Regions from separate parts of the Pseudomonas sp. MC6 genome, predicted to be linked through region 2. Evidence: riboswitches for the same ligand, from Rfam matches in the RefSeq annotation. Region 2 holds a riboswitch; the other holds the start of a gene.
What was found. Region 2 has a riboswitch for cobalamin ahead of cobO (cob(I)yrinic acid a,c-diamide adenosyltransferase). Riboswitches for the same ligand answer to the same signal wherever they lie in the genome.
Positions count from the first base shown of each region.

Region 1: it holds a riboswitch for cobalamin, as region 2 does, so the genes downstream of both, cobW (cobalamin biosynthesis protein CobW) here and cobO (cob(I)yrinic acid a,c-diamide adenosyltransferase) in region 2, are expected to answer to the same signal.

Region 1 is NZ_CP186504.1:1,290,153-1,293,559, reverse strand. It holds gene cobN (cobaltochelatase subunit CobN) at 1-932, opposite strand, end outside; gene cobW (cobalamin biosynthesis protein CobW) at 936-2,009, opposite strand; cobalamin riboswitch at 2,109-2,320, opposite strand; cobalamin riboswitch at 3,326-3,407, shown strand, end outside.
Region 2 is NZ_CP186504.1:3,170,062-3,173,468, reverse strand. It holds gene ACOYXE_RS14130 (PQQ-dependent sugar dehydrogenase) at 1-843, opposite strand, end outside; gene ACOYXE_RS14125 (hypothetical protein) at 910-1,494, opposite strand; cobalamin riboswitch at 1,658-1,882, shown strand; gene cobO (cob(I)yrinic acid a,c-diamide adenosyltransferase) at 1,964-2,575, shown strand; gene ACOYXE_RS14115 (cobyrinate a,c-diamide synthase) at 2,572-3,407, shown strand, end outside.

The DNA.
Region 1 (3,407 bases), 1.9 Mb from region 2:
TCGCGCGGGCCGAGGCCTTGCTCGCTGTCGCGCCAGCCGGGCTCGTTGTCCTGCGCGCAGATCGCCTGGATCACCGGAATATTGCGGCGAAACGGCCGCAGATGCGGCGCTTCGGGGCTGGACTGAGCGAATCCGGTGGTGTTGAGAATCACCCCCGCCTCGACTTCATCCAGCCAATCCTCGACCACCGCCAGGCAGCCGGGTTCTTTCAGACTGGCCACGGCGATCGGCAGCGGATTCAACCCCGCTGCCTGCAAGCGCTGGCAGAACACATCGATGAACGCGGTGTTCGCCGCTTGCAAATGCGAGCGGTAAAACAGCACCGCCGCCACCGGGTTTTCCGGCAGCCATTCGGCTTGCCAGTCACTCAGTGCGGCGCTGGTTTTATTCGGGTGGTAAATCGCCGTGCGCGGCAGGGTCTGCGGTTCTTCCCAGGCGTAATCGCGGGAGAGCCAACGGCTGGCCAGACAGCGGAAGAAATCCAGCGCATTGCCCATGCCGCCCTGACGCAGGAATTGCCAGAGCCGGTCGCGTTCCTCGGCGTTGACGGTGCTCAAGTCGCTGAGTTCCGGATCGGGACGGTCATCGCCCGGTACCAGAATCAACTGCACACCACGCTCGGACAGCTCGACCAGCCGCTCGACACCATAGCGCCAATAGGCAATGCCGCCATGCAGCGAAATCAGAATCACCTTGGCGTGGCGCAGCACTTCATCGACGTACAGATCGACCGAGGCGTGATTCTGCACCTGCATCGGATTGGCCAGACGCAGGCTCGGATAATCTTCCGGCAACTGCTGCGCGGCTTCGGCGAGCAGCGCCAGGCTGGAGTCGCCGCTGCACAGGATCACCAGCTCGGCGGGGGTTTGTCCAAGGTCGGCAATGTTGTCATCCGAGACGAATCCGCCGGGCTGAGTCCTGAGCAGGTGCATGGTTTAAACGCTGAGCGCAGCGCGCAGTTGCGCTTCGAGTTGGGCGGCGTCGAGTTCCTGACCGATCAACACCAGACGCGTGACGCGCGCTTCATCGGCGCCCCACTGACGGTCGAAGTGCTTGTCGAAACGCGTGCCGACGCCTTGAATCAGCAAGCGCATTGGCTTGTTCGGGATGGCGGCGAAACCTTTGACACGGAGGATGCCGTGCTTGACCACCAGTTGCGTCAGGGCGTCGAGCAGCAGGCTTTCATCGGCTTGCGGCAGTTCGATGGAGATCGAATCGAAGGCGTCGTGATCGTGGTCATCGTGGTCGTCATCGCCTTCACCGTGGTGATGATCATGGTGGCTGTGGCGACTGTCGATGTGTTCTTCGGAACCGGCGCCAAGGCCGATCAGCACGTCCAGCGGCAGACGGCCGTTGCTGGCTTCGATGATTTTCACCGCCGGTGGCAGCTCTTCGGCGACTTCAGCGCGCACGCGAGCGAGATCTTCCGGACTGGTCTGGTCGGCCTTGTTGAGAATGACGAGGTCGGCGCTGGCCAGTTGGTCAGCGAACAGTTCGTGCAGCGGCGATTCGTGATCGAGATTCGGATCGAGTTTGCGCTGGGCGTCGACCTGATCCGGGAACGCGGCGAAGGTGCCAGCGGCTACGGCCGGGCTGTCGACCACGGTGATCACCGCGTCAACGGTGCAGGCGCTGCGGATTTCCGGCCACTGGAACGCTTGCACCAGTGGTTTTGGCAGGGCCAGGCCCGAGGTTTCGATGAGGATGTGGTCGAGGTCGCCGCGACGCGCGACCAGTTCGCGCATCACCGGGAAGAATTCTTCCTGAACGGTGCAGCACAGGCAGCCGTTGGCCAGTTCGTAAACGCGGCCGGTGGCTTCTTCTTCGGTGCAGCCGATGGTGCATTGCTTGAGGATTTCACCGTCGATGCCCAACTCGCCAAACTCATTGACGATCACCGCGATACGACGGCCCTGCGCGTTGTCGAGCATGTGCCGCAGCAATGTGGTCTTGCCCGAGCCGAGGAAGCCGGTGACGATGGTGACGGGAAGTTTGGCCAGTGTTTTCATCGGTATGCCCTTTGGCAAGCGGCGGGCATACGGGACGAGAACCGGCAACGCACGTGCGCGCCCGGAGAGTTCGCCACCGGATCACCCCGCCCGGTTGAATTGAGAATCTGTGACGAGGCAGGTCTCCTGGCTGACGGCGTTCAGGCGCTGGGCCTGGCGTTGGCTGCGCCTTCCCGCGGGCTCATCGATTGAGCTGGCAGTGGCGTGGCAGCGAACATCACCGTTCACAGTTGCGGGGGCAGCCGCGGCATTGACCGCGTTCCCTTCTTAGCTTCGGCAACGGCCGAAGAACCTCGAATGCGCAAGGCTACGCATGGCTTGCTTATGGGTCAATGTTTGGATTGGGGGCATATCCGTTGCTGCGGTTTTGGCTGCTGGCGGTTTCGCTCTTACAGCGAGTCCCTTTTTCAAACGCCAAAAAGGAACCAAAAGGCTTTGCCCCGGCGTACGGCACTTCGCTGAGGCTCAGTGTTCCCTCGCTACGGTGTCCATCCGGGGGCATCGCCTACGGTTTGCTTCGCTGCACCTCCTCTCGATGTGTTCGACTTCGTCGAACGGCGCTGCGCGCCTAACCCCGGATGAACACCTTCGCTCGGCCTTCCGAAGGGGTAAAAGATCAAAAACCAAAGCCAAAGCAAGATCACAAGCCAAATCAAAAGCCCCTCACCCTAGCCCTCTCCCAAAGGGAGAGGGGACTGATCGTGGTGTTTGGGAGAGATGCGCCGACTTGAAATACCGAGTCGAACTCAGATTCTGAAACAGATCAAAAGCCCCTCACCCTAGCCCTCTCCCGGAGGGAGAGGGGACTGATTGCGTGGAATGGAAGAGGTACACCGACGTGGAATACCGAGTGGAACGCACATTTTGAAGCACCTACCAATCGGCTCCCTCTCCCTCGGGAGAGGGCTGGGGTGAGGGGCAGCAACAACGCAAATCAAAAGCCGAACGCGCCCCGCTCCTCACCACTCAATAGGCCGAGTGTCAGCTCGCCTGCTCTTGATCTTGATCCACGGGCGACATCGGAAGGCTGAGTGGAGGGATTGATCCGGGCGTGGGAGCGCAGCGACCGTTTGGCGCAGCCAAACACAGCGAGAGGAGGTGCAGCGAAGCAAACCGTAGGCGCTGCGCCCGGATCGATCCCGGAGCGAAGGAACCCCGAGCCCCAGCGAGCGGGCCGAACGTCAGGGCAAGCCTTTTTGGTTACTTTTTCGGCGTCTGGAAAAAGTGACCCGCCGTAAGGGCGGAACCCTAATCAGCAACACCCGCAGCAACGGATATACACCCAAAAATTGACCAAAACCCCACCCCCATGCTCTCCTACACAACTTGTTACGGGTGCCCTTCACAGGGTGAAACGGGAAACCGGTGAATCATGTGCTTTACTCAAGCCCATGTCAG
Region 2 (3,407 bases):
GTCACGCTCGTTGACGGCTGTCCACAACGCGCCACTGCTGGGCTCCCAGGCCAGGCCGTTGGGGTTGCGGATGCCCGAGGCGAAGATGCGGTGATTGCCGGTCGCCCGATCGACTTCCCAGATCGCTGCGCGGCCTTCTTCCTTATCCAGACCATTTTCGCCGACGTTGCTGTTCGAGCCGACCGTGACGTACAGCTTGCTGCCGTCTTTGCTGGCGATGACGTTTTTGGTCCAGTGATGATTCAGCGTGCCGCCGGGCAAATCGACAACCTTGATTGGTTGCGACTTGATTTCGGTCGCGCCGGGTTCGTAGTTGAAGCGCAGCAAGCGATCGGTGTCAGCGACGTAAAGATCGTTGCCGACCAGCGTCATACCGAACGGCGAGTTGAGGTTCTGCAGGAACACCGTGCGCGTCTCAGCCACGCCATCGTGATCGGCGTCACGCAGCAAGGTGATGCGGTTCGGACTCGGCACGCCCGCGCCAGCCTTGCCCATGACCTTTTTCATCACCCAGCCGCGAATGCCACTGCTGTCATCAGGCTTTGGCGGGGCGTTGGTTTCCGCCACCAGCACATCGCCATTGGGCAAGACATAGAGCCAGCGCGGATGATCGAGGCCTTCGGCGAACGCTGCCACCTGAGTGCCAGCCGCCGCAGTCGGTTTGCCGCCTGCGGGCCAGCCGATTGCCGGGGCGATGTTCACCGTCGGGATCAGGGTCTTGTTCGGTTCGGGGAGTTTCGGTGACGGGCCGGTGCCGTCGGAGACTTGCAGGCTGGAGGTTTCACCGCAGGCGGCGAGTCCTCCGGCGAAGGCGATGACAAAAACGAGCTGGGGCTTGCGCATTGCTGATCTTCCCTATGAATGCATTCCTAATCATAGAGGAGGGCGCAAGCCCGATGGTTCAACTGCTCAGCCGCGGGCTTCCTTGAACAGCACGGCGATGCCCGGGTGATAGTTGCCCGCTTCGCTGCGCAATTTGCGGTAGGCGTAGGGGAAATACCAGGCGACGGCACAGGTGTGTTCCTTTTGCAGATCGTCGACCATGTCCTGCAACTCTTCGGGGCTGGCGCTGTGCTGGGCTTTTTGCGGCGCGACAAACAGGCAGCCGAGCTTGAGGTCGCTGGCATAGCTGATGCGTTTGGCATCGTTGGTGATGTCCAGCAGAGCTTGGGTCAGATTCAGGTTGGTAACCTTTGGCCAGCGTTGCGTGGCCTGAATGAAAGCGCGGTCCTCAGCACCGGCGAGAAACAGATCGGCGCGGGCATTGCGCTCGCCTTCTTCGTTCTGTTTGCGCGTGGCAGTGTCGTTCAAAGTGACCAGCTCGGCCATCCACGCCGCCGCCGAGAGCAATCCGAGATTGGCTTTCTCGTCATGCCAGTAAGGCGTGTCGCTGTCGCCGCGCACGGCGTTGTAACGGTCGATACAGTCAAACCAGCGTTCAAGCACCGGGCGCAGGAATTCCAGGCGCGGGTTGCTGATGATCATGCCTTGCATCGTCATCATCCTTTATTGTTGTAGTGGGCGTTTCGGAAAAAGCATGGCTCTTTGATATCACTTGTATCAGTGTGGCACAAGATTGGCGTCAGAGAATTGATCGACGGCAGTTATTCGCTCGATGGCCGCCTCTTTAATTGACGCTCCACCCCCAACCCTCTAACCTTCGCGGCTTGTTTCAGGTGCTCTGTGACCTGCGTCGACAGAGTGAAACAGGGAAGCCGGTGAGGGTTGTCTTCGCACGAAGAACCACCACGATCCCGGCGCTGCCCCCGCAACGGTAAATGAGTGAACACTGCGTCGAATGCCACTGCTCAAAGCGGGAAGGCGCGCAGTCAGGCCAACGCCGCTCATGAGCCCGGAGACCGGCCTGATCCATCCAGCGGCATCACGGTGGGCGATGCCAGGCTTTTTGCCGTCTATTCTTGTGCCTGCCCGCCGTTATCCAGCCTCAACGGAGAGCTCCCCCATGACTGATTCCCCCGAGCGCGACGAACGCCATCTGGCGCGTATGCAACGCAAAAAAGCCGTGATCGACGAACGCATCGCCAACTCGCCTGACGAGTGTGGCCTGGTGCTGGTGCTGACCGGCAACGGCAAAGGCAAAAGCAGCTCGGCGTTCGGCATGCTCGCCCGCGCTATGGGCCACGGCATGCAGTGCGGTGTGGTGCAGTTCATCAAGGGCCGCAACAGCACCGGTGAAGAACTGTTTTTCCGCCGCTTCCCCGAGCAAGTTCGCTTCCATGTGATGGGCGAAGGCTTCACTTGGGAAACCCAGGATCGTCAGCGCGACATCGCCGCTGCCGAAGCCGCGTGGGCAGTCTCGCGCGAACTGCTGCGTGATCCGTCGATCGGTCTGGTGGTGCTCGATGAATTGAACATCGCCCTCAAACACGGCTACCTCGATCTCGATCAGGTACTCAGCGATCTGCAGGCGCGTCCGCCGATGCAGCACGTGATCGTCACCGGTCGCGCGGCCAAGCCGGAAATGATCGAAATGGGCGACACGGTCACCGAAATGGGCATGCTCAAACACGCCTTTCAGGCCGGCATCAAAGCGCAGAAAGGCGTCGAACTTTGAATCAACCACGTCACTGCCCGGCGGTGCTCATCGCCGCGCCGGCTTCCGGTCAGGGCAAGACCACCGTCACCGCCGCGCTCGCCCGTTTGCATCGCAATCAGGGGCGCAAAGTGCGCGTGTTCAAATGCGGCCCGGACTTTCTCGACCCGATGATCCTCGAACGCGCCAGCGGTGCGCCGGTGTATCAACTGGACATGTGGATGGTCGGTGAGCAGGAAAGTCGTCGCCTGTTGTGGGACGCCGCTGCCGAGGCGGATCTGATTCTGATCGAAGGCGTGATGGGCCTGTTTGACGGCACGCCGTCCAGCGCCGATCTGGCGCGGCACTTCGGTGTGCCGGTGCTTGGCGTGATTGATGGGACGGCGATGGCGCAGACTTTTGGTGCGTTGGCGCTGGGCCTGGCGAAGTATCAGCCGGATTTGCCATTTGCCGGCGTGCTGGCCAATCGTGTTGGCACTTTGCGCCATGCGCAATTGCTCGAAGGCAGCCTGACTGAAGGTTTGCGCTGGTACGGTGCGTTGTCGCGTGAGACTGGCATCGAATTGCCGAGTCGTCACCTCGGCCTCGTGCAGGCTAGCGAATTGAATGACCTCGATGTGCGTCTCGACGCCGCTGCCGATGCATTGGCCAGCAGTTGCGAGGTAGCGCTGCCACCGGCGGTTGAGTTCGCCGCGCCTGACGTGATAGCTGTCGAGCCGCTGCTGAAGGATGTGCGCATTGCCGTTGCGCGTGATGAGGCGTTTGCCTTCACTTATGGCGCGAGTCTGGATCTGCTGCGTGCGATGGGCGCTGAGTTGAGTTTCTTCTCGCCGATCCGCGATACGCACTTGCC